4 regions of the Nonomuraea sp. NPDC050153 genome follow, and region 2 is predicted to be linked to each of the others. Evidence: riboswitches for the same ligand, from Rfam matches in the RefSeq annotation. Region 2 holds a riboswitch; each other region holds the start of a gene.

Evidence for each region. Region 2 has a riboswitch for cyclic di-AMP ahead of ACIBQ1_RS00330 (C40 family peptidase). Riboswitches for the same ligand answer to the same signal wherever they lie in the genome.
Region 1: linked by a shared signal. The riboswitch ahead of ACIBQ1_RS25675 (C40 family peptidase) and the one ahead of ACIBQ1_RS00330 (C40 family peptidase) in region 2 are both predicted to bind cyclic di-AMP.
Region 3: linked by a shared signal. The riboswitch ahead of ACIBQ1_RS58130 (hypothetical protein) and the one ahead of ACIBQ1_RS00330 (C40 family peptidase) in region 2 are both predicted to bind cyclic di-AMP.
Region 4: linked by a shared signal. The riboswitch ahead of ACIBQ1_RS28380 (hypothetical protein) and the one ahead of ACIBQ1_RS00330 (C40 family peptidase) in region 2 are both predicted to bind cyclic di-AMP.

The regions. Positions count from the first base shown of each region.
Region 1 is NZ_JBITJQ010000010.1:213,130-220,167, reverse strand. It holds gene lysX (bifunctional lysylphosphatidylglycerol synthetase/lysine--tRNA ligase LysX) at 1-1,419, shown strand, start outside; gene ACIBQ1_RS25685 (winged helix-turn-helix transcriptional regulator) at 1,537-1,938, shown strand; gene ACIBQ1_RS25680 (LuxR C-terminal-related transcriptional regulator) at 2,601-2,813, shown strand; gene ACIBQ1_RS25675 (C40 family peptidase) at 2,839-3,789, opposite strand; cyclic di-AMP (ydaO/yuaA leader) riboswitch at 3,885-4,034, opposite strand; gene ACIBQ1_RS25670 (amino-acid N-acetyltransferase) at 4,310-4,879, shown strand; gene ACIBQ1_RS25665 (RDD family protein) at 4,965-6,419, shown strand; gene ACIBQ1_RS25660 (RDD family protein) at 6,530-7,018, shown strand.
Region 2 is NZ_JBITJQ010000001.1:59,174-66,211, forward strand. It holds gene ACIBQ1_RS00310 (response regulator) at 1-229, shown strand, start outside; gene ACIBQ1_RS00315 (phosphotransferase family protein) at 230-1,291, opposite strand; gene ACIBQ1_RS00320 (NYN domain-containing protein) at 1,436-2,758, shown strand; gene ACIBQ1_RS00325 (NlpC/P60 family protein) at 2,888-3,862, shown strand; cyclic di-AMP (ydaO/yuaA leader) riboswitch at 4,323-4,487, shown strand; gene ACIBQ1_RS00330 (C40 family peptidase) at 4,561-5,076, shown strand; gene ACIBQ1_RS00335 (hypothetical protein) at 5,529-6,314, shown strand; gene ACIBQ1_RS00340 (M48 family metallopeptidase) at 6,326-7,038, shown strand, end outside.
Region 3 is NZ_JBITJQ010000052.1:50,876-57,913, reverse strand. It holds gene tig (trigger factor) at 1-521, opposite strand, end outside; gene ACIBQ1_RS58145 (helix-turn-helix transcriptional regulator) at 722-1,588, opposite strand; gene ACIBQ1_RS58140 (ATP-binding protein) at 1,822-2,298, shown strand; gene ACIBQ1_RS58135 (DinB family protein) at 2,344-2,847, opposite strand; gene ACIBQ1_RS58130 (hypothetical protein) at 2,879-3,841, opposite strand; cyclic di-AMP (ydaO/yuaA leader) riboswitch at 3,847-3,988, opposite strand; gene galT (galactose-1-phosphate uridylyltransferase) at 4,053-5,132, opposite strand; gene ACIBQ1_RS58120 (DeoR/GlpR family DNA-binding transcription regulator) at 5,129-5,908, opposite strand; gene ACIBQ1_RS58115 (50S ribosomal protein bL37) at 6,054-6,131, shown strand; gene ACIBQ1_RS58110 (TrpB-like pyridoxal phosphate-dependent enzyme) at 6,167-7,038, opposite strand, start outside.
Region 4 is NZ_JBITJQ010000012.1:115,808-122,845, forward strand. It holds gene ACIBQ1_RS28365 (carbohydrate kinase family protein) at 1-35, shown strand, start outside; gene ACIBQ1_RS28370 (aminotransferase class III-fold pyridoxal phosphate-dependent enzyme) at 32-1,246, shown strand; gene ACIBQ1_RS28375 (alpha/beta fold hydrolase) at 1,243-2,088, opposite strand; gene ACIBQ1_RS28380 (hypothetical protein) at 2,128-2,817, opposite strand; cyclic di-AMP (ydaO/yuaA leader) riboswitch at 3,004-3,138, opposite strand; gene ACIBQ1_RS28385 (DUF5302 domain-containing protein) at 3,307-3,507, opposite strand; gene ACIBQ1_RS28390 (rod shape-determining protein) at 3,771-4,757, shown strand; gene ACIBQ1_RS28395 (hypothetical protein) at 4,810-5,259, shown strand; gene ACIBQ1_RS28400 (ABC transporter permease) at 5,368-6,588, opposite strand; gene ACIBQ1_RS28405 (ABC transporter ATP-binding protein) at 6,588-7,038, opposite strand, start outside.

The DNA.
Region 1 (7,038 bases), on a different contig from region 2:
GAGGGCGTCGACCCTTACCCGGTGAATTTCCCCCGTACGGCCACCAATGCCGAGGTCAGGGAGAAATACCAGGGCCTGGAGCCCGACACCGCCACCGGCGACACGGTCGCGGTCGCGGGGCGCGTCATGCTCAACCGCGTGGGCGGCAAGCTCTGCTTCGCCACGCTCCGCGACGGCGGCGCCGACCTGCAGGTCATGATCTCGCTCGACAAGGTGGGCGAGGAGTCGCTGGCCGCGTGGAAGCGCGACGTCGACCTGGGCGACCACGTGGGCGTGATCGGCGAGGTCATCACCTCGCGGCGCGGCGAGCTGTCCATCCTCGCCGACAGCTGGCAGATCACCGCCAAGTGCCTGCGCCCGCTGCCGGAGAAGCACGTCGGGCTCACCGACCCGGAGGCCCGCGTCCGCCAGCGCTACGTCGACCTCATCGTCAACGACGAGTCGCGCAAGATGGCCCGCCTCCGCAGCGCCACGGTGCGCGCGGTGCGCGACTTCTGGCACGAGGAGGGCTACCTCGAGGTCGAGACGCCCATGCTGCAGCCCATCCACGGCGGCGCGGCGGCCCGGCCCTTCAAGACCCACATCAACGCCTACGACATGGAGCTCTACCTTCGCATCGCGATCGAGCTCTACCTCAAGCGGCTCGTGGTCGGGGGCATCGAGAAGGTCTTCGAGATCAACCGCAACTTCCGCAACGAAGGCGCCGACTCCACGCACAACCCCGAGTTCACGATGCTCGAGGCGTACGGCACCTACCTCGACTACAACGACATGGCCGACCTGACCCAGCGGATGTACCAGAAGGCCGTGGTGGCCGCCCTGGACACCACGGTGGTCGTCCACGACGGGGTGGAGGTCGACCTGGGGATCGCCCGGTGGCCGCGCATCACCCTGTTCGGCGCGGTGTCCGAGGCCGTGGGCGAGGAGATCACCACCTCGACCTCCCTGGAGGAGCTGCGCAAGATCGCCGACCGGCGCGAGATCCACTGGGACCCGAAGTGGGGCTCGGGCAAGCTGGTGCAGGAGATCTTCGAGGCCCTGGTGGAGCACACGCTCGTCCAGCCCACGTTCGTCATGGACTACCCGCTGGAGACCTCGCCGCTGACCCGCCAGCACCGGGACAACCCGCTGCTGACGGAGAAGTGGGACCTGATCGGCTTCGGCACGGAGCTGGGCACCGCCTACTCGGAGCTGATCGACCCGATCGAGCAGCGCCGCCGCCTGATGGAGCAGTCCCTCCTGGCCGCCGGGGGCGACCCCGAGGCGATGCAGCTGGACGAGGACTTCCTTCAGGCCCTTGAGTACGCGATGCCGCCGACGGGGGGCATGGGCGCGGGGATCGACCGGATGATCATGGCCTTCACCGGCAAGAACATCCGCGACACCATCCTCTTCCCCCTGGTCAAGCCCACCCACTGACCCACGCCCGGCTCGCGCGTGCGGCGGCGCCCCCAACCGGCCCGCCGCACGCCCCCGCCCTCCCCTTTCCGGGGAGTTACCCTCTCGGAGTAAGCAGGGGTGGAAAGGGGCGATCGGGTGGCCACGAAGACGGCGGCGGAGCGGCGCGACGAGGCCAGGCAGACCTTCGACGCGTACTTCGCCCAATGCCCTTCCAGGAAGCTGCTCGACACCCTCAGCGACAAATGGGTCACCCTCCTGCTCACCGCGCTCTCGGAGCGTCCGCGCCGCTACGGCGACCTGTCCAGGCGCATCGCGGGCGTCAGCCAGAAGATGCTCACGCAGACCCTGCGCGGCCTGGAGCGCGACGGCCTGGTCTCGCGCACGCTCACCCCCTCGGTGCCGGTACGCGTGGACTACGCGCTCACCCCGCTGGGCGAGAGCCTGATGCCGCTGGTGGCCGCGATCAAGAGCTGGGCCGAGACGCACATCGGGGACGTCGAGGCCGCCAGGGACCGCTACGACTCCGCCAACGGCTGAGTGATCACCGCTGTCGGGAATCCGGCTTCTGGGCCGCCCGGTTTCCGATCCGAAGACGCTTGTAAGCATCGCGTCAAGGTCGCGCAGGCAGGCCCCGCTCCGCCTCCGGGAGCGTCCGCGGCGCCTCGTCCGCCTCTGTGATCGCCTCATTGCACGCCGCGTACGGGCACCCGGAAACGAGGTCGCACGGCCCGGCCAACCGGGCGGGCCACCCGCCGGGCGCCGGCCCGCCGGTCGAGACCCCCGGCGGCAATTGTCCTGCGGGATTGATCAAATTGGCTTAACCGGCCGCCTGACCTGGGTGGGCGGATCGTGTGGCGGTGCCGTACAAAGCGAGCGATTGGTGGCTTGTCGCGCGCCGGAAAGATCGCGTCACGGACGCGCTCCCCGCGATATCGAGCTTATCGATCATGCGGAATATCCATACCGTACTGATCGAAAACCGGAAGGCTGGTCAGGGCCATTCCGGAGGGCCCAATGTGATCACTCACCGTCCTGACATATCGCGAGTGCGTCATATATAGCGGATCATGTCAATAGCGCTCGTCAAGTGCGGCGATTGTCGAGCTTGACGACCTTTCCAGGATGCGTTTACCGTCTGCGAGGAGCGGCTTTGGCCCATCTGTGAGGTCCAAGTTCTGCTGTTGGGGGGAGGGCTCCCGATGGATGTGCTCACTGAAGGCGTTGAGCTCAGCCATGCTGATTTGGCGCTGCTGGCGGAGCTGGCCAAGGGAGTCACGGTTGATCGAGTGGGGCGGCGGCTGGATATCAGCGGGCGCACGGTACGCCGCAGGTTGCGGGGCATCTGCGACCGCATAGGCGTGGCCACCGCGATCGAGGCCGTGGCCTGGGCAGCCCGCCGCCAGCTGATCTAGCCGCGGCGGACCGCCGGGGTGCGGCTCAGTCGGCGATGCGCACCGCGCCGGCGAACGGCCGCCTCGCGATCGACGCGATCCGTACGACGTCGCCCGTCTGCGGGGCGTGCACCATCATGCCCCCGCCGATGTAGATGCCCACGTGGTGCAGGTCGCTGTAGAAGAACACCAGGTCGCCCGGCCGGAGTTCCTCGCGCGAGATGTGCCTGCCGGCGGTCCACTGGTCGCCGGTGTAGTGCGGGAGCGAGATGCCCACCCGCTGGAAGGCCGCCATGACGAGCCCGGAGCAGTCGTAGGAGCTGGGGCCCTCGGCGCCCCAGACGTACGGCTTGAGCTGCTGCGTGAGCGCCCACCGCGCGGCCTCGGCCGCCTTGCCGGAGCCCGGGATCGGGAGGTTGACGCGCACGGCCCGCGTGCCGGGGCGCCCGGCCTCGCCCAGAGCCCGCGTGAACAGGCTGCTCTCGACCTTCGCCACCAGCTTGGTGATCCTGTCGCGCTTGGAGTCGATGTCGGTGACGAGCTGCTGGACCTCGGCTATGCGTGCCTTGGCGCTCTCCCTGGCGCGGGTGGCCGTGTCCATGGCCCTGGTGAGGGCGTTGATCTCCTCGCCCTGCTCGGCCTGCATCGCGTACGAGGTCGCGGCGCGGTTGAGGAAGCCTTCGGGGTCGTCGGAGGTGGTGAAGGCGAGGGTCTTCAGGCCGCCGGTGATGTAGGCGTTCTGGGCCAGCATGGCGGCTTTCGCGCGCTTGGCGGCCAGATCCGACTCGCTGCTCGTTAACGTCTTCTCCGCGGCCTCGGCGGCCTTCTTGGCGGTCTTGAGCTTCTCCCGCTGGCCGTTGTACTGCTCGCTCAGCGTCTCGATGTCGGTGTGCAGCTTCGTGGCCTGGTCGGCGAGATCCTTCAGCGTGGGCTTGGGGTCAGCGGACGCCGAACCGACGGGGATGGCGAACAGCAGCGCGGCGACTGTGAGACTCACCACACCGAAGCGGCGCGGTCGCCGAGCCCGTTCCGAAGGGCGGGCGTGCTTGCCCGCCGACTTCCCCCCACCGCTGAGCGTGCGCTTCACCAACCAGCTCCTCTCGTAGACGCCTACCGGGTTAGCTGACGGGTTCGGGCCGGAGCAGCCCTACCGAGAGGCTCGGATTCACCCCAGTGGTGGCGTCGGAGGTCGCCACCGGCGGTTCCCCGGCTTCCCTTGCGAGAATTGGGCGTGCCTCCCGCGCGATACGCGGGGGCATTGTCGCTGGACACTAATGCACTCCGGGTTCCTGCTCAACCAGAACTGCCAAGTCCGTAGAGGTTTCACAACCGAAGGGTCACAAGGTGATCTCGTGGACAGCCGTGCGGAAGAGGTCCTATGCCCTCTTTGTCCGCGCTTTCGATGGGCGGGAGTCGGCGGCGAGGGCCCGCGCCCATCTGGCCACAAGATGTAACAAGATGGGCCGAGACATGGGAGTTAGGGCTGAGCCGTAATGAGATCTGTACCCTGGAGAACCATGGAGCAGGTGGCCGAACTGACAGTGCCCGAGACCGCGGTGGTGGTCCGGCGTGCCCGCACGCGCGACGTGCGCATGGTCAGGCGCCTGGTGGACACCTATGCGGGTGCGGGGCCTCGGCTCCTGGAAAAGGCCACGGTGACCCTGTACGAGGACGTACAGGAGTTCTGGGTGGCCGAGCGGGGCGGGCAGGTCGTCGGCTGCGGCGCGCTCCACGTGCTCTGGGAGGACCTCGCCGAGGTCCGCACGGTGGCCGTGGATCCCGAGTGCCGGGGGATGGGCGTCGGCCACCGGATCGTCTCCGCACTGATCCAGCAGGCTAAGGATTTGGGTCTGCGGCGTGTATTCTGTCTTACTTTTGAGGTCGACTTCTTCGCGAGACTGGGGTTCCGCCCGATTCAGGGCACACCTGTTTCCCCTGAGGTGTACGCCGAACTGCTGGCCTCGTACGACGAGGGTGTGGCGGAGTTTTTGGATCTTGAACACGTCAAGCCGAACACACTCGGCAACACCCGCATGCTGCTCCACCTGACATCGGGTGACGCGGACCTTGACCAGATGGAAAGGTGATTGTTGATACCTATGTCGATACGTTGGGCAGCACAGGCATGTGTCCTGACACGTGCCACATGCGCACTCGAAGCGAGGTGACACGGTGAGTACCGGACAGCCGCCGTATCCACAGAACGAATCCGGCGACAACTCTGCGCCCCCCCAGTACGGGCAGCAGAACCCGGGCCGCCACCCCGGCGAGCCCGACCCGGACGCGACTGTGATCGGCTACCGGGCGGACGATGCCTACGGGCAGCAGCCCCCGTACGGTCAGCAGGGCTATGGCCAGCAACAGCAGTACGGCCAGCAGCAGCAGTACGGTCAGCAACCCCAGTACGGGCAGCAGCAGCAATACGGCCAGCAGCCCCAGTACGGCCAGCAGCAGCAGTCCCAGCCCGACTACGGCCAGCAGGGCTATGGCCAGCAGCAGGCGTCCCAGCCTGACTACGGCCAGCAGGGCTACGGTCAGCAGCAGGCCTCGCAGCCTGACTACGGCCAGCAGTACGGGCAGCAGCCGCAGTCGGGCCAGCAGGGCTATGGCCAGCAGTACGGCCAGCAGCAGCAGTCCCAGCCCGGTTACGGCCAGCAGCAGCAGTCCCAGCCCGGTTACGGCCAGCAGGGCTACGGCCAGCAGCAGGCGTCCCAGCAGGGCTACGGGCAGCAGGGCTACGGCCAGCAGCAGCCCTCGGGCCAGTACGGCCAGCAGCCCCAGTCGCAGCCGGACTACGGTCAGCAGCAGTACGGCCAGCAGCCGCAGTCCCAGCCGGACTACGGCCAGCAGCAGTACGGCCAGCAGCCGCAGTCCCAGCCGGACTACGGCCAGCAGCAGTACGGCCAGCAACCCCAATCCCAGCCCGACTACGGCCAGCAGGGCCAGTACGGGCAGCAGGGCTACGGCCAGCAGTCCCAGCCCGGCTACGCCCAGCAGGGCTACGGCGACCAGCAGTACGGCCAGCAGCAGTACGGGCAGGCGCAGCAGTACGGCCAGCCCGGCTACGGCCAGGCCTACGGTCAGCCCGGCCCCGTGGGCGTGCAGCCGCCCGGCGCGCCGGCCCCGCTGGCGGAGTGGTGGCAGCGTCTGGTGGCCAGGCTCATCGACGGGGTCATCCTCTTCGTCGTGAACCTCGTCATCAGCGGCATCCTGACGGCGATCCTCGTGGCCAGCTACGTCTCGGGCAGCGGCGCCAGCAGCGGCTTCTTCTCGAGCGTGGTCGTGGGCATCCTGATCACGATCATCGTGACCGCCCTATGGGTCGGTTACGACTTCTTCCTGCTGAAGGCGAAGGGCCAGACCGTCGGCAAGATGGTCATGGGCATCAAGGTCGTCCCCGTGGGCCAGGCCCTGTCGCCGGGCGGCCTGCCGACCGATGCGGCGCTCAAGCGGGCCGGCGTGACGTGGGGTGGCTACGCGCTCGGCGCCATCCCGCTGGGCTTCCTCAGCTCGCTGCTCGCCTACGCGGCCGTGGCCGTCAACGGCGCCTCGCAGCTCTGGGACAAGCCGCTGCAGCAGACGTTCGCGGACAAGGTCGCCAACACCGTGGTGGTGAAGATCAAGTAGTCCAAGCGTCAGGTAAAAGCAGGGGCCGGCTTCGTGCCGGTCCCTGTTTTGTGTGCGGGGGCCGTACCAAAATGGGGAGCCTGGGCCGCTGATGACGCGAGGTGGGGGTTATGGCCGGGTCGCCGCCGCGGGCGGACGCGCCGCCCGCGGAATGGTGGGAACGGCTCGCCGCCCGGGCGATTGAAGCGTTCGTCTTCGGAGTGTTCTATTACATTCTGTTCATCGCGCTGTGGGGCATCTTCCGAACTGTCGGGATGCTGGAGGCGTTCGACGGGCGGCTGCCCGGGGTGTTCGCGTGGCTGGTGGCGGGGCTGGCTTATACGGGCTACGACTGGTCGGCCCATTACCGGCGCGGCAGGACGTTCGGCAAGGCGATCATGGGGATTCGCCTGGCACCGGCCCACGTCTCCGCCTGGGCGCTGCTCAAACGGTCCCTGGTCTATCCGGGCCCTGTCATGCTCATGGGCATTCCCGTGGTCAATCTGCTCGCCGGAATGCTCCTGTTCTGCGTGGGGCTGCTCATCCTGATCGACAAGCCCCTGGAGCGCGGTCCGCACGACAGGCTGGCCGGAACACGTGTGGTAAAAGATCTTCGCTGACCCATCCGTGCCTGGCAGGA
Region 2 (7,038 bases):
CGCGGCGGGCGAGCGCACCACCCGGGCGAAGAAGCTGCTCGACCGGCTCAGCGAGCGGGAGCGGGAGGTGGCGCTGGCCGTGGGGCAGGGCAGGTCGAACGCCGAGATCGCGCGGGAGCTCTACATGAGCGTGCCCACGGTCAAGGCGCACGTCTCGCGCATCCTGTCCAAGCTCGACCTCAACAACCGGGTCCAGGTCGCGCTGCTGGTCTACGACGCCGGACCGTAGTCAGCGGGCCAGGAGCTCCTCGATCGTGGCCCGGTGCAGCACGAGGTCGTCGGGGTCGTCCGGCCGGGGCTGCTCGCCGAAGTGGATCCGGCGCTGCCACACCCGGGCCATGACGATGCCGTGCCGGAGCGCGGCGTACATCTCGTAGAAGTCCATGTCGCGAGGCTCGTACCCGGTGAGTTCCCGATATTTCTGGCAAACGTCCTCGCGGCCCATGAAATCGGGCATGCCGGGGAGGCCCGCGCCGACCGTGAGGTCCTGGAAGAAGCGGTGGAGGAAGATCATCCAGGACAGGTCCAGCTCGGGCGGCCCCACCGCGGCCATCTCCCAGTCGAGCACCGCGACCGGGGCGAAGTCCTTGAACATCATGTTCCCGATCCTGGCGTCGCCCCAGCACAGCACGTCGGGCCCGGGCTCCTCCGGCCAGTGCGACTCAAGCCACCGGAAGGCCCGTTCGAGCACCGGGATCGGCCGCTGGCCGTGCGCCCACTCGTAGTAACCGCGCTGCGCCTCGACGTGCGCGCCCAGCCCGGCGGCCCCGAACGGGGCCAGCTCCTCCGGCGTGAACTCCGCCCGGTGCAGGGCCGCCAGGACCGCCACGCCGGCGTCCTGCACCTTGCGCTGGTCCGCGGGCGCCGCGTCGAGCAGCCAGCTCCCGAACGTGTACGGCATCACGTCCGGCGGCACGTCGCCGTCCGCACGCTCCATGACCAGGAACGGCGTGCCCAGATGATCCGGGTCCGACTCGAACCAGAGGGCCCTGGGCGCTGGAATCCCAGCTTTTTCCCTGGCCAGACGCATGATCTCGAACTGTGCCCGCAGGTCGTACGAGGGGAACACCGGGACCGCCTCCGCCGCAGGTGCGAGCCTGGCCACGCAGCGCGTCGCCCCCTCACTCCAGGTGGCGGTGAAAAACAGCGTCTCGCTCGACATTCCGTTCTCGGAGGGCCTGGACACTTCGGACACCGAAGCGCTCCCGCCCACCCGGCCGCGCAGCCAGCCGGCCAGGTTGTCACGCAGCTCGACCAGGTCGCGGGTGGAGGTGCGCATCTCTTCTGCCATGGTCGGCCTCCCGGGTGAACGCCTGTCCCGGCTCAGTCGTACATCCCCAACCAAGCGCTTGTCCAGACAGAGGTGGCCGTTACGGTCAGGTACGCGGCAGCCGTACCCTTGTCTGAAAGGGCATGTCACGAAGGGACAAGTGGGATGAGTTCAGCGGGTGAAGGCCTGTCTCGCCCGCTTCCCGAGCAGGTGCGGCTCAACGTCGTCGATCTGGCGTCTCAGGTCCTCGGGACGATGCCCGCTGCCTCCATCCCGCCGCCCCTTCGGGGGATCGCCAAGTTCGACCCCCGCAAACGCGCCAAACTCGGCAGCGCGCCCATCGCGGCGCAGCTCGAGAACGACAAGAAGTTCCGCGAGCTGGTGGCCGAATCGGTGGAGGCCGGCTGGCCCGAATTGGTGGCGTCCCTGGCCGAAGGAAATATCCCCCCCGCCGCCGACCCCGTGCTCGTCGCCGCGGCGGCCTATCTGACCCGTCCGCCCGGCTGGGCGGAGATGATCGAGGTCGCCCGTACGGATCTGGAGCAGTCCGCGGTGGCCGCCGAGGGGTCGGAGCGCGAGGAGGCGGTCACCCGGCTGCGCGAGCAGCTCGCCGCGCAGAAGACCGCCGCCAAGGAGGAGTCCGACCGGCTGCGCGAGCAGATCAGGGCGGCCCGCGCCGAGAACTCCGACCTGCGGCGCAAGCTCCACGACGCCCGCGAGCGGGCCAAGGGCGCGGTGCAGCGGGCCGAGGAGATGGAGCACGCGGCGGACGAGGCCAAGTCGGCCGCCTCGGCCGCGGGCACCGCGGGCGAGTCCGAGCTGCGGCGGCTGCGCGAGCGGCTGGCCGACGTGGAGAAGCAGCTGGAGGCCTCGCGCCGGGCCGCGCGCGAGGGCAGGAGCATCGAGGACGCCCGCATCAGGGTGCTGCTCGACGCGCTGCAGGACGCCTCGGCCGGGCTGCGCAGGGAGCTCGCGCTGCCCACGACGATCAGCCGGCCCGCCGATTCGGTCGCCGCGATCACCGGTGAGCGGCCCGGCGTGCGGGGGGTTCCCGCGCGGGCGCTGGCCGACGACGACCCGCAGCTCCTCGACCAGCTCCTGGCCCTGCCCCAGGTCCACCTGATCATCGACGGCTACAACGTGACCAAGACCGGCTACGGCACGCTCACCCTCGCCGACCAGCGCAACCGGCTCATGACCGGGCTCGGCGGGCTGGTGGCGCAGACCAGGGTCGAGGTGACGGTCGTGTTCGACGGGGCTGAGCTCAACTCCCCGGTGCAGGTGGTGGCGCCGCGCGGGGTGCGGGTGCTGTTCAGCCAGCCGGGGGAGATCGCCGACGACCTGATCCGCCAGCTCGTCCGCGCCGAGCCGCCCGGCCGGGCCATGGCCGTGGTGTCGTCGGACCGCGAGGTGGCCGAGTCCGTCAGGCGGATGGGAGCCAGACCCGTTCCGTCTGGTTTGCTGCTGCGCAGGCTGGGCCGGGCCTAGATTACGGGGACCCCTTGTGGGGACCGTTACGGGCGGATTTGTCGCATCACGATTGAGCAGATTAGGGGATGCCTCCCCTGCCACTTCTGTACTATTTCGCCCCAGATATCATCCCTGGGAGGCGACGCAGTGAGGTTTGGCAGGGTGCCGGTGGCCGCGGGTCTCGCGTTCGGGCTGGTCCTGTCCCCTGTGGGAGCCGCCGTCGCTGATCCCAAGCCCACCCTCGGACAGGCCAAGGCCAAGCTCGAAAAGCTCAACGACAAGGCCGACAAGGTCGTCGACCGCTTCAACACGGCCGCCGAGCGGTTGAAGGCCGCCAAGGCCACGTACACGAAGCTGAACGAGCGTTACAAGACCAAGCTGGCGACGGTCGCGGACCTGCGTTCCCAGGTGATCGGCATGGCCGTCGACAGCTACAAGCTCGGCACCGACGTGACCTCCCTGCCCGGCCTGATGAGCGCGGACCGCCCCGACGACTTCCTGATGGGCCTGGCGCTGGCCGGGCAGATGTCGCGGGAGCGGGCGGAGAAGCTGGCCGTGTTCGACCGCGAGAACCGCGGGCTGAAGGCCGAGCGCGACAAGGCGGAGGAGGCGCTGGAGGCGGCCGACAGGGAGCGGGACGGGGTGGAGAAGGAGCGCTCGGAGATCATGAAGCTGATCGCCGAGCAGAAGAAGCTCCTGAAGAAGCTGGGCGCCTACAACCCCGGCAACCCCAACAGCGTCGGCATCCAGTACACCGGCCCCGCGTCGGGCAACGCCGCCGCAGTCCTGCGCTTCGCCTTCGCCCAGGTGGGCAAGCCGTACGTGTTCGGCGGGACGGGGCCGGGCGGCTGGGACTGCTCGGGCCTGACCCAGGCGTCGTGGCGGGCCGCGGGCGTGTCGCTGCCGCGTACGACCTGGCAGCAGTGGGCCTGGGGCGCCGGTCGCAAGGTCTCACTGAACGCCCTCCAGCCGGGGGACCTCATCTTCAGTTCGAGCTTGGGTCACGTCAGTATCTACGCCGGTGACGGGAAAATCGTTCACGCGCCCCAGACAGGCGACGTGGTCAAGGTCGTCAAGCTCTCGTCGTACGGCGGCCGCCTGGTGGGCGCCATCCGCCCGTAGTCGGAGTGCCAGGATCCGCTCGTTCCGGCCACCGCCGGCCCCGTTTCAGGGCTTCTACGATGCTGGATCGTTGACGTCGTCAACTGAACCACGTTCGGTCCTGGCAGGCGGGCGGGAACGCTCCATGCGGGCGATGGGCCGCGCGGAAGCCACTAAAAGTGTGACAAACGCGACAATTGGGGCCTGACAAACGGGCGTGAAAACAAATGTGAGCAGTGTCACATTTAGGTAACGGAACCTGGTGTTCCAGCAGGGATTTTCATCCTTACTGACTCCACTATCTGATCTTTACAGCCGGTGTCCCGCTTTGCCGATCCTTGACCCTTCGGCGTAGCTTCTGGCGACGTCGCGGTGAACAAGCCATGTCCTCCGCGAACCCGCATCGGTCCCTCCCGATGTGAGACAGATAAAGATCCGCTGGTCAACCGCTCAAATGTCCCCATATCAACACATTGATCGGGCGGTTGGCCTGCCGAGTCCGTGCAGCCAGGAGGCACGGAGCCGGGGACCCAGCGATCCCAGTTCCCCAGGGATCAGGGGGTGAATCGGCGCGCAGATCGCGCCGTAGGGCGACTTCCAGGCCCGAATCCGTCAGCTAACCCGGTAGGCATTCGTGGAAGAGTCAAGGAGAAATCCTGTCTACCTCCCTGCATAACCCCCGTCTGTCCAGAATTGCCCTGAGTGGCGTAGCGCTCACGATGACCGTGACGGCCGGAGGTGCGATCCTCCATGCCCCAACGGCTCAGGCGGCCACGACCGAGTCGGCTTCGACGGCCAAGGCGGTCACGACCGCCCGGACCTCGAAGACGCTCTCGGCCTCCGCGCTGAGGGCGGCCAAGGTCGCTCGTCAGAAGGCGAAGGCCCGCAAGGCCGTCGCCGTGGCCAAGGACCAGGTCGGTGACCCGTACCGTTACGGAGCCACAGGTCCCGGTTCGTTCGACTGCTCCGGCCTCGTCCAGTACGCCTGGAAGAAGGCCGGGGTGAAGCTCCCGCGCGTGGCGAGCAGCCAGTTCGTGCGCACCAAGAGCAAGGTCTCGTGGCGGAACCTCCAGCCCGGTGACCTGATGTTCTTCAGGGGGCTCGGCCATGTGGGCATGTACGTCGGCAAGGGCAAGATGGTCCATTCGCCCAGGACAGGCGAACGGGTACGCATCGACAAGCTGGGTGGATGGCGGCGGGCGTCGTTCGTCGGCGCTGTCCGTCCCGGCATGTGAAGAAGCCCCGCCCGGATCCTCGTATTCGGGCGGGGCTCTCCCGTTTCCCGGGGCTGAGCTCCCTCCACCCGGCACGGCGCCACTCCGCCACACGCAGGCCCTTCAGAGCGAGGTCTGCCGCCCCGGCACGGCCCCCACCGCAACGACGCCCCACGGTCTGCGCGCCGCGGCGGCCCTACGTCCGCTCCCCGCGCCTCCGTTCCCCGCGCCTCCGCGGCCCTGTGGGCGCGGCTGGGGGCTCGTGGCTTGGAATTGCGCGCTGAGGGCGGTGGGAGGGCCTTGCGCTTGACCCTGCCCCTGCCTGGCGCCCCATGGGGGAGCGGGCTCACGGTGCGCGGCTCCTTGGGGGCGATCCCCGGTTCGGCGTCACTGGCGCGACGGGCCGGCTTGCGGGCGTTGGGCGGCTACGATCGAGCATCGTGTCAGGGCAGGTGAGTCGGCGGAGCGCGATCGTGTCCACCCTGCTCCTCGCCCTCGCCCCAGCCAGTGCCCCCACCCCCGATTCCCCCATCCTTCCCTCCGGAGTGCGTGGCCTGTGGGGGGATGGTGAGGTCGTGGTGCGCGGGGTGCGGTCCGTCGTCGTCGGGCAGCGCGCCCCGCGTGGCGAGCTCGATGAGATCGCGCGCCGGGCTGATCGGGCGGGGTGGCGGGTGTCGGCCGTACTCGGGGGGCCACTACGACCGCTCGTCGTCGTTCCGGCCTCCGCCTCCGAGGCGGCCGGGCTGGCAGGGGTGGGGCGGGTCGACGGGCTGGCGGCGGTGGCCGATCGCGGGCGCGTGATCATCGTCCCCGAGTATTTCGCCAGGCTGAACTCCACCGGCAAGGACGTCGTGCTCGCTCACGAGCTCACCCACGTCGTGGCCGGCACCGACCACCTGCCCCCATGGCTCTATGAGGGGTTCGCCGACTATGTCGGTTACCGCGACTCCGGGCTGCCCGTGCGGACCGCGGCCGCCGAGCTCGCCGCCGAGGTGCGGGCCGGGAGGCTGCCGGGGGAATTGCCGGGACCTGCGGCTTTCGCGGCTGACGGCCGGGACCCCGTCCGGCTCGCGCGGGCGTACCAGGAGGCTTGGCTGGCGTGTCGCTTCCTCGCTGACCGGTTCGGTGAGGGGACGCTTGTGAGGCTCTACCGTGAGGCCCGGGTGGACGGCGTGGATCGAGCACTCGCCGCGCTCGGACTCTCCGCGGCCACGCTGACGGAACGGTGGCGCGACTACGTGCGGGACCAGCTCGCGTGAGGGGGAGGCAGATGGGCGAACGGAGAGACGTGGACGACGCGTCGCAAGGGGCGTCGAAGGAGGGCGAGGAGGCCGAGAGCGCGGTGGCGGCCCCGGAGGCCGAGAAAGGGGAGAGTGTCGGCCTGGTGGCCGGTGGCGGCGGGGGCAGGGTGTCCGTGAAGAGGGAAAGGCGGGGGCCTGGTGAGGAGGTGTCCGTGAGTGGGGGAGGACCGCGGGAGCCCGGCGACGAGCGCCGGTTGCGGCGGCAGGCGGCGCTGGCGGCCCTGCTGCTCGGCCTGGTGATAGCGGCCGTGGCCGCCTTCAGCACCCCCTGGCACCTGCTGACCTCGGGACCGCCCGACCCGGCCCGTGACTTCACCGCCGCGCAGATCGCCAAGTCCCAGGCGTTCGACGCGGCCGTCACCCTGCCCAGCTATGCCTCGCTGGCCCTCACGCTCATCATCGCCGGGCTGTTCGTCGCCACCCCGCTCGGCGCGAAGCTGGTGGGATGGCTCAGAGGCCCCTGGTGGCTGCGGGTGGTGCTGGGCGTCCTGGTCATCACGCTCTTCTCCCAGCTGATCAAGCTGCCCATCTCCATCTGGGTCGAGACGCTGCTGCGCGACTACGGCCTGTCCATCCAGTCCTGGGGATCCTGGTCCGGCGACCGGCTCAAGAACATAGGCGTCGACGCGTTCATGCTCTGCCTGATGCTGCTGGTGCTCGTGGCGCTGGCCCGCAGGTTCAG
Region 3 (7,038 bases), on a different contig from region 2:
TTGATCTCGGCACGCAGGTCCATGACGACGAAGTCGCCGTTGGCGGCCGCGCGCTCGACGCCGGACAGCGTCGCGAAGCGCTGGCGCAGCGCGTCGAGCTGGGCGTCGACGTCCTCGTCGGAGACCTCGGCGGAGTCGACAGTGACCTCGAGGCCCTGGTAGGCGGGAACCTCGAAGTTGGGCCGGATGTCGACCTCGGCGGTGAACTCGATCTGCTCACCGTCCTCGATCTTCGTGACCTCGATGTCGGGCTGGGCGACGGGGAAGACGTCGACCTCGTCGACGGCCTTGCCGTACAGCTTGGGCACCGCGTCGTTGAGGGTCTCCTCCAGCACCACCGCCCGACCGAAGCGCTGCTCGATGATGCGGGCCGGAACCTTGCCAGGCCGGAACCCGGGGACGCGCACCTGCTGCGCGACCTTCTTGTACGCCGCATCCATGCTCGGGCGCAGCTCGTCGAACGGCACCTCGACAGTGAGCTTGACCCGGGTCGGGCTGAGCTCCTCGACAGCGGTCTTCACGGAATGGTCTCCTTGATCAAGCTACGAGTGATCGCGGGCGCGTCCATCGGTGACGGCACACGCGCCGCGCCCACATGAGCGGTGTTGGGCATGCTCCGCTTCGGCGGGATCCAACGCCGATGGCCAGTCTAGGGCAGATGCGTACCCAACAACGACGTCCGCGCCGTCACAAGTCGCCCGCGATCATCCGTAACCGTCCGTCAGAACTCGTCCGCGATCGTCCGCAGGAGCTCGACCGTCTCGTCCGGAGTGGTGCTCACAGCGCAGAGCCGCTCCATCACCTCGGTGTATCGGTCCACGTCCTCACGCTTGTCGAGGTAGAGCGCGCTGGCCAGCTGCTCGACGTACACCACGTCGGGCAGGTCGGTGTCGGGGAAGCGCAGGACGCTGAACGCCCCGCCTTCCGCGCTGTGCCCGCCGAAACTGAACGGCATGATCTGAATCGTGATTTTGGGCTGGCGCATCAAGTCGATGAGGTGCTCGATCTGGGCCCGCATCACCTCGACGCCACCGATGGGGCGTCGTAGCGCGGCCTCGTCGATCACGGCCCAGAACACTGGCCCGTCAGGTCTGTCGAACATCCGCTGGCGCTCCAGCCGGAGATCCACTCTTCTGGAGATCTCCTCGGCCCCGATCCCCGCCGATCCGGCGGTCACGACGGCCCTTGCGTACTCCTTGGTCTGCAGGAGTCCTGGCACGAACTGGACCTCGTAGGTCCTGATCCTGGCGGCGGCCTCTTCAAGGCCGACGTACGCCTGGAACCACGTGGGCAGGACATCGTTGAACCGGTGCCACCAACCAGGCTCGTTGGCGGTGGCCACCAGGTCGAGTACGGCGGAACGGGCCTGCTTGTCGACGACCCCGTAGAGGGTCAGCAGGTCCGCCACGTCCCGTTCTTTGAACCCCACTCGGCCCAGCTCCATGCGGCTGATCTTGGATTCCGAGCCACGGATGAGGTGGCCCGCCTCCTCACGAGTGACGTTCTTCGCTTCCCTGAGCTTACGCAGCTGGGAGCCCAGGAGGATGCGCAGCGCCGTCGGCCCGGAACCCGGCTGGTTCTGCGTCACTTTGCCTCCTATCAAGGTCCGCACACACAGTGACACCACATTGCCGGTTATGACAAGGTCTCAACCCCGTGTCCGATTCGCAGAGTTACGCCCCAAAACAGAGCTTGCTACTGCACAATGCAAGTGCACGTGCATTTGGGTCTTGCAGGTGCAGCGATCGTGACCCATGATGGCTTAGTGCATATTGGGCCAAACATGCACTAACTCGGGCTGAACGGGGAGGTATCGGCAGAATGGTGGAGGATCCTCTGGCCACTGCCGATGCCTTGCAGATCACCCGGGAAGTGGGCTTCGACCACCTCCTCATGGGCGGGAAGCCGTACACGACCTCGTGCCCGCTGCCCTTTCAGGCCGACTCCGTGAAGACGGCCAGGGACGTGACCCGCTCGACCCTGAAGGGCTGGGGCCTGCACGAACTGAGCGACGACGCCGCGCTGGTGGTCTCGGAGCTGGTCACGAACGCGGTGCGGTACGCGATGTACGCGGCGGGCCGGCGGGAGATCGAGCTCTTGCTGATGCGCGTACAGCCGCACGTGCTGCTGGCGGTGGCCGATCCCAGCGACGAGGTGCCGCGGCCCAAGGAGCCGGACTTCATCTCGGAGAACGGGCGCGGCCTCTACATCGTCGAGACCTACAGCCAGTGCTGGGGCTGGGACCCGCTGGCCCGCGGCGGCAAGGCCGTGTGGGCCTTGTTCCGCACCGAGCACTGATCCAGGACACTGATCCGGGGTCCTGATCCGGGCCCCGATCCCCCGTCAGTCGCCGATCGCCCCGTCGATGCGCTCGCGCAGCAGGTCCGCGTGACCGTTGTGCCGGGCGTACTCCTCGACCATGTGGATGAGGATGTAGCGGTGGGTGCAGGCCTGTCCGTTGCGGTCGCCGACGGCCTCCAGCGGCTTGGCGGCCGAGATGGCGCGGGCGCGCTCGATCTCCTCCTCCCACGTGGCGAAGGCCTCCTTGACGGAGGCGGTGTCCACCTCCTTGAAGTCGGCGTCGTTGTCGCGGTCCTTGTCCCAGAGCTTGGGAAGATCCTCGCCGTTCAGCACGCGGCGGAACCAGCTGCGTTCGACGTGCGCCATGTGCCTGACCAGGCCGAGCAGGGACAGGGTCGAGGGTGAGGCGGAGCGCAGGCGCAGCTGATCGTCCGACAGGCCCGCGCACTTGAAGGCGAGGGTGGCGCGGTGCCATTCGAGCCAGTTGTTCAGCGTGGTCCGCTCGTCGCCGGTGAGAGCCGGCGGGATCCGGGTGTCTTCAGTCACGATGTCCGACCTTAGGGCCCAATGCGCCGGTTCAGTACATAGAGATGTGGACGTGATCGAAGTGGTTCTCGGTGATGCTGCCGCGGTCCGACATCCCCCGCCAGCCCGAGCCCATGTTGATGCGCTGCTTCCAGATCACGTACTTGACGCCGAGCTTGCCCTTGTTCTTGAGCGCCCACTCCGCGATGCGGTCGCCCAGGGCGTTGTTGATGGCCGACGGCATCGAGCCGCCGCCGCTCATCATGAAGTCGCAGGCCCGCCCCAGCGGGTGCTCGCCGCTTGAGCCCGAGCGGAAGCAGCCCACCGTGAACGGCAGCTTGAAGTTCTTCTCCAGCTCCGCCTTCATCAGCCGCGTACGGGCCGTGATGTTGTCCGAGCCCGTGGGCAGCTCGGGCGCCCAACTGCCGTTGGACTGACGGCCGGGGCCGAACGGCACGAGGTCCTGGAGCTTCTTCTTGATGTCGTCGATGACGTCCTCGGCCTCGTCGCGCTGCTCGGACACGTCCTTGGCGTCCACGCCGATCCGGGCGGCGAGCGCGGCGGCCTCGTCGGAGGCCTTCTTCTTGTCGTCGCGGGCCTTGGCCACGCCCTGGACCAGCGCCTGCTGCTCGGCCGTCAGCTGTTCGAGCAGGGCGGCGCCACCCCCGTTCTGGACCATCAGGGCGGAGGGCAACGAGGGGTCGTGGTTCTGGTACCGCATCCTGGCGAGGTCGCCGACCCGCTGCTCGGCCGTGGCCAGCGCCTGCTCCGCGGCGGCCAGTCGCTCCTTGGCCGCCTTGGCGGCCGCCTGCGCCTTGGCCAGCTCGACCCGCTTGAGGTTGTACCTCTCGATGAGCTTGTCGACCTTGCCGTTGAGCTGCTTCAGCTGGGCGCGGAGCTGGGTCTCGGACGGCTTGGGGGCCGCCGAGGCCGAGGCCGCGGTCGCCGGCAGGAGGCCGACGGCGGCCGCGGCCAGGAGGCTGATGGCAAGGGCCGCGGGGGACGGAGCCGCCACGTGGATGTTCCTCTCCCTCTGCCGACCGGGTTAGCTGACGGGTTCGGGCTGGGAGCTGCGTGCCCTACCACCGAAGTGGATTCACCCCAGGTGCAAATGGGTCCCCGGCTCCCGGGCGACTCGCCCGGGATTAGGCGCGTGACTGCTGTTACGGCAGCCACAAAAGGGATATTAGTGGTAGATCACGAGTCACGCGACCCCCATTAGAAATCTAATAGTGATCTACCTGTGATCGAAGCATCCGTGCGGCCTCCTCCGGCAGCACATCGTTCACGAAGGCCCCCATCGCGGACTCCGACCCGGCCAGGTACTTGAGCTTGCCCGGCGCCCGCCTGATGCTGAACAGCTCCAGGTGCAGATAGCCGAGCTCGCGGTCCTGCCGCACGGGCGCCTGGTGCCAGGCCGAGATGTACGGCATCACCACGCCGAACAGGTCGTCGAAGGCCCTCAGCACCGAGGTGTAGAGCGGCGCGAACGCCGACCGCTCCTCCTCCGTCAGCGCGGCCAGATCGGGCACGTGCCGGTGCGGGTAGACGTGCACCTCGTACGGCCACCGCGCGGCGGCGGGCACGAACGCCGTCCACAGCTCGTTGGCGGCCACCACGCGCGTCCCGGCGGCCCGCTCGGCGGCCAGCACGTCGGCGAACAGGTTGCCCTTCGAGTAGCGCCTGGCGGCGGCGAGCTGGAGCTTGGTCCTGGGCGTGACGTACGGGTACGCGTAGATCTGGCCATGCGGATGGGCCAGCGTGATGCCGATCTCCTCGCCCCGGTTCTCGAAGCAGAACACCTGCTCCACGCCCTCGATCCCGGACAGCTCGGCCGTCCGGTCGGCCCACGCCTCCATGACCAGCTCCACCTGATCGCTGGAGAGCTTGGAGAAGGACGACGAATGCTCCGAGGTGAAACAGACCACCTCGCACCGCCCCACCCCCGGCCGGACCTCGCTCAGGCCCCCTGGATCCACATAAGTCCCGAAATTTCCGGAGAAGGAGGGGAATCGGTTCTCGAACACCGCCACGTCGTAGTCGTACGCCGGGACCTCCGTCGACCTCGTGGCCGACGACGGGCACAGCGGGCACTCGTTCGCCGAGCCGGTCGGCTGGAACGTGCGCGTCTGCCGGTGCCCCGCCATCGCGATCCATTCCTCGGTCAGCGGGTCGTACCGCAGCTCGGAGGCCACCGGCCGGGGGTCGAGCACCCGCCGGTCGATCGCGCTCCTGTCGGCGTCGTCCCGCCGATCGAAATAGATCAGCTCACGGCCGTCGGCCAGGTGGGTGATGGTGCGCTTCAAGGCGAGCCCTCCGCGATGATCAGTTCTCCGGCCCGTTCGGCCAGCTCCATGCGTGCGTCCTCAGGCAGCCCCGCGTCGCTGATGACCACGTCGGCCTCGGTCAGCTCGGCGATGGTGCTGATGCCGACCGTGTTCCACTTCGTGTGGTCGGCGGGGACCACCAGCCGGTGGGCGGCCGTCACCAGCTCCCTGTCGGTCTCCGACTCCAGCAGGTTGGGGGTGGTGAACCCGGCCCGCACGCTCATCCCGTGCACTCCGAGGAACAACGTGTCCACGTGCAGGCGGCGGATCGCCGCCACGGCCACCGGGCCCACCAGCGCGTCGGACGGCGTGCGTACGCCGCCGGTCAGCACGACCGTGCGGTCGGGACGCGGGTTGCGGTGGAAGACCTCGGCGACGGGGATCGAATTGGTGATCACGGTCAGCTCGGGGACGGCGATCAGGTGGCGGGCCAGCGCCCACGTGGTGGTGCCCGCCGAGAGCGCCACGGCCGTGCCGGGCCGGACGAGGCCGGCCGCGCGGCGCGCGATAGCCTCCTTCTCCTGCTGCTGGCGGGCCGACTTGGCGGTGAAGCCCGGCTCCTCGGTGGAGCCGGGGCCGAGGGCGGTGGCGCCGCCGTGCACCTTCTCCAGCAGCCCGCGCTCCGCCAGCACCTCAAGGTCGCGGCGGATGGTCATGTCGGACACGCCGAGCTCGCGGACCAGGTCCGCGACCCGGACACCGCCGTTGCTGCGCACGCGTTCGAGGATCGTCTGCTGACGCTGCTGTGCGAGCACGCCCGCTCCTTCCAACAGATTCCACCAAATTATGACACGAAATTGTTGGGGAATGTTAGTTCGCGTGCTGCGCTTGCGCTGGTCAGCGCGGGCGGGAGAGGCTCGTGGCGTACCCGATCATTGGCCGATCATCGGAGGCGAGCTTATGGCCAGGCGCGCGCGCAAGGGCAAGGCACGCAAGAAGAAGAAGGCGAACCACGGCAAGCGCCCCACGGCGCGTTGACCGGGTGGCCGCCTCTCACGGCGGCCACCCCGCCCTCATCCGGGCAGCTCGCTCAGCGCCTGCTCGATGCGGTCCTGCGGGAGCGTGTAGTCCTCCAGTCCCCCGGCCAGGTAGCGGTCGTACGCGCCCAGGTCGAAGTGGCCGTGGCCGCAGAGCGCCGTCAGGATCACCTTCTCCTCGCCGCTCTCCCTGCACAGCAGGGCCTCGGCGATCGTCTCCGCGAGCGCGTGCGTGGGCTCCGGGGCGGGCACGATGCCCTCGGTCCTGGCGAAGCGGACACCGGCCTCGAAACACTCGCTCTGGGCGCGGGTGACCGCCTCGAACAGGCCCAGCTCGTACATGTGCGACAGCAGCGGCGACATGCCGTGATAGCGCAGGCCGCCCGCGTGGATCGGGTCGGGGACGAACCCGTGCCCCAGCGTGTGCATCTTGAGCAGCGGCGTGAGGCCCGCGGTGTCGCCGAAGTCGTAGGCGTACACGCCGCGCGTGAACGACGGACAGGCGGCCGGCTCGACCGCCCTGAACACCGTCCGGATCCGCCCGGCCAACTTCTCGCGCAGGAACGGGAAGGTGAGGCCGGCGAAGTTCGAGCCGCCTCCGGTGCAGCCGATGACCAGGTCCGGCATCTCGGGCAGCTGTCGCAGCGCCTCCTCGCCGATCACGGTCTGGTGCATGAGCACGTGGTTGAGGACCGAGCCGAGCGCGTAGCGGGCGTCGGGCGTGGCGGCGGCCACCTCGACGGCCTCGCTGATCGCGATCCCCAGGCTTCCGGGCGAGTCCGGGTCGTCCGCCAGGACCTTGCTGCCCGAGCCGGTGACGGGTGACGGGCTGGCGTGGACGGTGGCGCCGTACACCTGCATGAGAGAGCGGCGGTACGGCTTCTGGTCGTACGAGGCGCGCACCATCC
Region 4 (7,038 bases), on a different contig from region 2:
CCGACCTCGACTCGACTCTAAGGATCCTCGGATGACCGACGCAGAACTCCGTCAGCGCGCCCTGAAGGTCGTCCCCGGCGGCATGTACGGGCACCTGAACGCCGCCCTCTTCGCCCCCGGATTCCCGCAGTTCTTCGAGCGCGGCGAGGGCTGCCGCCAGTGGGACGTGGACGGGCGCGAGTACATCGACTTCATGTGCAGCTGGGGCCCGGTCGTGCTCGGCCACCGCCACCCCCGCGTGGAGGAGGCCGCCGCCCGGCAGGCCGCGCTCGGCGACTGCCTCAACGGCCCCGGCCCGATCATGGTGGAGCTGGCCGAGCTGCTCGTGGACACCGTGCCCAGCGCCGACTGGGCGATGTTCTCCAAGAACGGCACCGACGCCACCACGCAGGCGCTCATGGTCGCCCGCGCCGCCACCGGGCGGACCAAGGTCCTGATGGCGCACGGCGCCTACCACGGGGCCGACCCCTGGTGCACGCCCTCCCTGGCGGGCACGACGCCCAACGAGCGGGCGGACCTGGTGGAGTTCACGTACAACTCACTGACGTCGCTGGAGGCCGCGGCGGCGACCGTGGAGGGCGACGTGGCGGCGATCATCGTGACGCCGTTCAAGCACGACTCGTTCGAGGACCAGGAGCTGGTGGAGCCCGCCTTCGCCCGGGGCGCCCGCGCCCTGGCCGACCGGCTCGGGGCCGCGCTGGTGATCGACGACGTGCGGGCCGGGTTCCGGGTCGACCTGCGCGGGTCCTGGGAGCCGTACGGCGTGCGGCCCGACCTGACCGCCTGGTCGAAGGCCATGGCGAACGGCTACCCGATCGCCGCCGTCACCGGCACGGACGCGCTGCGCGGACCGGCGCAGACGCTGTACTCGACGGGGTCGTTCTGGTTCTCGGCGGTCGCCATGGCGGCGGCCAAGGCGACCATCGAGACGCTGCGCGACACCGACGGCATCGGCGCCATGGAACGGGCGGGCACGCAGCTCCGCGAGGGGCTCTACGCGCAGGCCAAGTCCCACGGGTTCGTGGTGAACCAGACCGGCCCCGTCACGATCCCGTGGCTCAGCTTCGACGGGGACGCCGACCTGTCCGTCGCGATGTGGTGGAGCGACGCCTGCCTGCGGCACGGGGTCTACCTGCACCCGTGGCACAACTGGTTCATGTCGGCCGCGCACACGGAGGCGGACGTGGCCAGGGCGCTGGAGGGCACGGACCAGGCGTTCGCGGAGACCCGTGCCCACTTCGGCTAGGCGGCGGTGAGCTTGGCGATCTCCTGTACGACGGAGGGCCAGAGCGGGCGCGGCAGGTCGTGGCCCATGCCCGGGTAGGTCACCAGCCGGGCGCCCGGGATGGCCGTGGCCGTGGCCTGCCCGCCCGCGACCGGGATGAGCTGGTCCGCCTCCCCGTGCAGCACCAGCGCGGGCACCCCCACGCCGGCGAGCCCCGCCGTGCGGTCGCCCGAGGCCATGACGGCGGCCAGCTGCCGGGCCGTCCCGTCGGGGTCGAAGCAGCGGTCGAACGCGAGTCCGGCCAGCGTGGTGATCCGCTCGCGGTCCAGCTCGTATCCGGGCGAGCCGATGACCGACCAGGTCCGCACCGCCTGGGCCAGGACCGCCTCGCGGTCGGCGGGGGGCCTGGTCATGAGGGCGGCGAGCGCGGCGTCCGTGGGCGGGGCCACCGAGGGGCCGGGCGTGGACATGATCGAGGTCAGGGTCAGCACCCGGTCCGGGTGGCGGATGGCCAGTGCCTGGGCGATCATGCCGCCCATCGACGCCCCGACCACGTGGGCGGCGGGCCAGCCCAGCGCGTCCATGAGTCCGGCCGTGTCGTCGGCCAGGTCGTCCAGCAGATATGGCGAAGGCGCCCCCGCAGCGGGGACGCCCTTGTCGTGGAAGTGCGTGGACAGACCGGCGTCGCGGTTGTCGAACCGTACGACGTGATGTCCCTGGTCCGCCAGCAGCTCGCAGAGCCCTTCATCCCAGTGGATGAGCTGGGCACCGAGCCCCATGATGAGGAGCAGAGGGCGCCCGTCGTGCGAGCCGAAGCTCTCGTAGGCGATTTCGATGCCGTTCGCGGCCGCGCGGATGGTCACGAAGACCAGAATGACATTCTGGTCCGGGGTCCGTAAAGCTCAGCCCATGAGGAGGTTGCGGATGCGCTCACTGGCGAGCGCCACTCCGCCTCCCGCCACGGCCACGGCGCTGGCCACGACGGCGCCCGCGCCGGCGCTCCACTCTCCGGCCTCGCGCGCCGGAGGCACGGCCACGCCGCCCGCGGGGGGCTCGGCCGGATTGTCGTCGTGCTCGGACCAGGCGCGGGTCGAGAACGGCACCGGGTAGTTCTTCTTGCCGGGCCCGTCGCCCCACTTGGTGATGACGTAGTCGACCTTGATGTGCCCCTGGCCGCCGATGCCGTCGACGCCGAGCGTGTCGGTGTTGAACGTGCCGCCGGTCAGCTCCGCGAACGTCTTGCCGTCCAGGTCCAGCATGACCCCGTTGTTGGAGGGCACGCCCGGGCCGCGGTCGCCGACGAAGAAGGGTAGTTTCTTGCCGTCGTGGATCACGTAGCCCTCGGTCATGAGCGGCCAGCTCGGGCTGGCGGCCAGGCCTTTCTGCATGGGCTTGCCGCTGGCGGGCAGGCCGGTGTCCCCGGCGCGGCCCGAGGCGTCGTCCCAGAAGTACGAGGCCGTGGTCGAGCCCTTGAGCAGGACCTTCTCATCCGTGTTGGAGTCGGCGCGGGCCGCGGTGCAGGCGATCGTGAGAGCGCTGACGGCGGAGGCGGTGAGCAGAGCGAGGGTACGCAGGCCAAAACGTGCAGACATGAAAAGTAAAGTCCTTCGCGAGGGGGCAGGGAGGTTGCGCTCGCTTGAAAAAGGGCGTAGCAGGACAAAGCACCTGACGGGGGGAAAGCTACGCGGAGCGCGAAACAAGCCTGGAGAAGGGGCCGCTCAGAAGGCGGTCGTCATCACGCGGTTGGGGTGTTCTACGTGATCATTCATGTAATGCATATGTCCTCTCCATCTCGCCTACCGGGTTAGCTGACGGGTTCGGGCGTGGAGCTGCCCTACCGACGCAAAGTCGGATTCACCCCAGGGAGGTGGGTCCCCGGTTCCCGAGTGATCGGGATTCGGCGCCAGCCGGCTGGTCCCTTCTGGGTAAGGTCCACGCCACCGGCTGGTAAGTGGCCAACACTCTAACCACGTATTCCGGACAAACACAAACACTTCGTCATGAATCGGGCTAAAGATCTACCTGCCTTGACAATAGGAAAGGGGGCACGGCATTGCCGTACCCCCTGGAAATTCCCGGCCTCAGCCGCCGCTCTTGCGCCTGAACGATCTTTTACTCGCAGCCGGACCGTGCGCCCCGTGGATCTTCGATGGGTCGCCGCCCTTGCCACCGGCGCCCGAGTCCGCGTGCTGGTTACGCTTGCGCTCCAGCGCCTCGCGGAACTTGCGCTTCATCTCGTCCTCGGGAGTCTCGCCGACTTCCGGCTCCGGTGTATCCGCCATGAGGACCTCCATGGTGTTGGGGACTATCACAGCTTCGCACGGCGCCGCTTATGACGCGAAACTGGCCTCAACCCTCGCCTGCGGCGTGGCGAGCGCCTCCAGCCGCCTGCCCGGCATCACCACCAGCGCCACCAGGCCCTCAGGAGCGGCTGAGCCCGCCCGTTCAGGTAAAGGGGAACCACTCCGTTCCTGGTGTTGGGTTGGAACGGCCCAGGAAATAGACCCGGCATGCCCGCCACGACCGCCAAGCCCTCAGTCCTGTCATGAGTCTCCTCGGCCGCGACCTGGCGGTGGACCTCGGGGGCGCCCGCACGCGGATCTACGTCAGGGGCAAGGGCATCGTGCTCGACGAACCCTCCGCGGTGACGATCGACGCCCGTACCGGCAAGATCATCGGGTACGGCGCGGACGCCACGGGCGACGAGACATGCTGGCCGGTCAGCGGCGGCCTGCCGGCCGACGGCGACCTCGCCCGGCGGATGGTCAGGCACTTCCTGAGCAAGGTTCAGCGGCGTCCGCTCGCCAGGCCGCGCCTGGTCATGGCGCTGCCCGACGGGGCCACGCCGATCGAGCGGGCCGCGCTGCGCGACGTGGCGTACGAGGCGGAGGCCAGGCAGATCGTGCTGATCCCGCACTCGCTCGCCGCGGCGCTCGGCGCGGGCCTGCCGGTCGGTGACTACGTGGGAGGCATGGTCATCGACGTCGGGCGCGACTCCGCCAGGATCGCCGTGCTCTCCGGAGGGGAGGCCGTGGCCACGACGGCGGTCCCCAGCGGCGGCCGGGCCGTGAACCGGGCCATCGCCCGCCTGGTCGAACACGAGCACGGCCACACCCTCGACGAACACGAGGCGGAGACGGCCAAGCGCCACGCCGGCGGGAACTCGTCGCAGGAAGACGTGACCGTACGCACGCGGAACCCGGAAACCGGCCACGAGCACGCCGTACGGCTGCCCACGGAGCGGATCCGGGAGGCGGCGGCTCCGGCGATCGAGTCCATCGTGTGGGCGGCGATGGAGACCGTCGAACGCTGCCCCGCCGAACTGACCGCCGACCTCGGGGAGCGCGGCACGGTGCTGGTGGGGGGCGGCGCGCTGCTCGCGGGCCTCGCGCCGCGGCTGCGGGAGTCCCTGGGCATGCCGGTACGGCAGGCGGAACGGCCCCTGGAGTGCGTGGCCCTCGGCCTCGGCGCCTGCGCGAACGACCTGGGCCTGCTCGCCCGCCTCCGCGGCGGCCGCACCCGGCTCCGGTGATGTTTTCCGCCTTTTGCCGGTGACCCTGGGCGATCTCGGATATGGTCCGATCGTGCGCGCCTGCCGTCACGGCTTATCCGCGGCGCTCCTCTGCGTCGCGGCGATGACGGCCTGCACGGCGGCCTCCGAACTCCCCACCCTCGAAGACGCCGCCCGGCGACTCGACTCCGACGGCAGCGCCCTGCTCAGCGCCGCCGGCCTCCGCCTGTCGCCGGAGGCGCCGGTGGAGGACGATTCGTGCGTGCCCGGTCAGGTGCGGCGCTACTTCCGCGCCGAGAGCGACCTCGCCTCCGCCTCCACCGGGCTGCTCGCCCGGCTCCAGGCGATGGGGTACGACAGGGTGGTCGATGATCTGGATCTGCGGGATGGGGATCAGGATGTTTCGGTGTTGCGCAATCCTGAGACTCGGCTGACGTTCGAGCTGACCGTGCTGTCCGGCGACAGGCCCGGCGTGCGCGTCACCGGCAAGACAACCTGCTACACAACCGACTCACCACCGTAGGCGTGTCGTCGGCCGGAGGTGGGTGCCTGGCGTTGCCGCAACCGCATGGCCGCAGGCGCACCCCCTGGCCAGATGGGCCCGACGAGGGTCGGGCCCGGGTGTGGGAGGTCAAGGGGTGGACAGGGCCTCGGTCGGGGAGAGGCGGGAGGCGCGGATGGCCGGGTAGAGGCCGGCGGCGGCGCCGATGGCGAGGGTGGCGGCCAGGCCGCCACCGGTGGCCCAGGCCGGGACCACGGAGGGCCAGCCGCTGTACAGCGCGTACCCCATCGTGACCCCCGTCCCCAGGAGGATCCCCCCTCCCCCGCCCAGGCCCGACAACAGCAGCGACTCCGCGAGGAACTGGGTGCGGATCTGCCCCCGGGTGGCCCCGAGCGAGCGGCGGAGGCCGATTTCGGCGCGGCGTTCCAGCACCGAGATGACCATCGTGTTGGCCACCCCCACCCCGCCCACCAGCAGCGCCACGGCCCCCACCCCCAACAGGAGGTTGGCGAACGCCTGGCTGGTCGCCTGCTTGGCGGCCAGGGCGTCGGACGGGCGGGAGACGTCCACCTCGTTGGGCGCCTCCGGGTTGGCGGTGCCGGCCAGCACCTGGCGGACGGCCTCCAGCTTGGACTCCTCCGAGCGGGTGTAGAGCGTGGTCGGGTGCCCGTCGAAGCCCAGCCGGGACTCCGCCACCGGCCAGCCGACCAGGACGCCGCTGTCCAGTTCGGTGGCGAGCGCCACCGGGTTCATGACCCCGACGACCGCGAAGCGGACGCCGCCGATCACGACCTGCGTGTCGGGCCCGATCGAGCCGACGCCGAGCCGCTGGGCGGCGGAGGAGCCGAGCACGGCGGCCGGGTAGCGTTCGGTGGCGGCGTTGAGCCAGGTCCCGCCGCGCAGGGTCGCGCCGACGGTGGCGGGCAGGTCGAGGCGGGCCGCGTACGTGGTCATGCCGCCGGTCTGGGCCTCGGGGATCTGCTCCGACCGGTAGATCTTGGCGTCGCCGACGCGCCCGATCGACGAGGCCGCCTCGACGGGGCCGATCCGTTCGATCATCGCCTCCGCGTCCTTCGGCATCTGCGCGGCCTCGCCCATGAGCGTGGTGCCGGACGAGACCGTGAGCAGGTTGGTGCCGAGCGCGGAGAGCGTACGGTCCAGCTCGGCGCCCGACGAGGACGAGAGCCCGACCACGCTGACCATGGCCGCGATGCCGATGGCGATGCCGAGCGCCGACAGGAAGGCCCGCAACGGTCGCGTACGCAGGCCGACCGCCCCGACGCGCATCACGTCGCGGGGCCGCATCCTGGCCGGGGACAACTTCGGCCGGGCCACCTCCAAGACGGCCATCACACCACCTCCAGCGGGACCCGCGCGGTGTCGGAGATGATCCGGCCGTCGCGCATCCGCACCTGCCTGGGCAGGCTGGCGGCGATCTCCCGGTCGTGCGTGATGATCACGATGGTGGTGCCGGCCGCGTTCAGCTCGCGCAGCAGCTCCATCACCCCCGTACCCGACACCGAGTCCAGGGCCCCGGTCGGTTCGTCGGCCAGGAGCAGCGGCGGGTCGCCCGCCACCGCCCTGGCGATGGCCACGCGCTGCCGTTCGCCGCCGGACAGCTCGTGCGGCTCGTGGTCCATCCGGTGCCCGAGCCCGACCCGTTCGAGCGCCTCGGCCGCGCGGCGGCGCCGCTCCGACCGGCTCAGGCCGGTGTAGACGAGGCCGTCGGCCACGTTGTCCAGGGCCGGGACCTTCGCGGCGAGGTGGAACGACTGGAACACGAACCCGATCGTGGTGGCC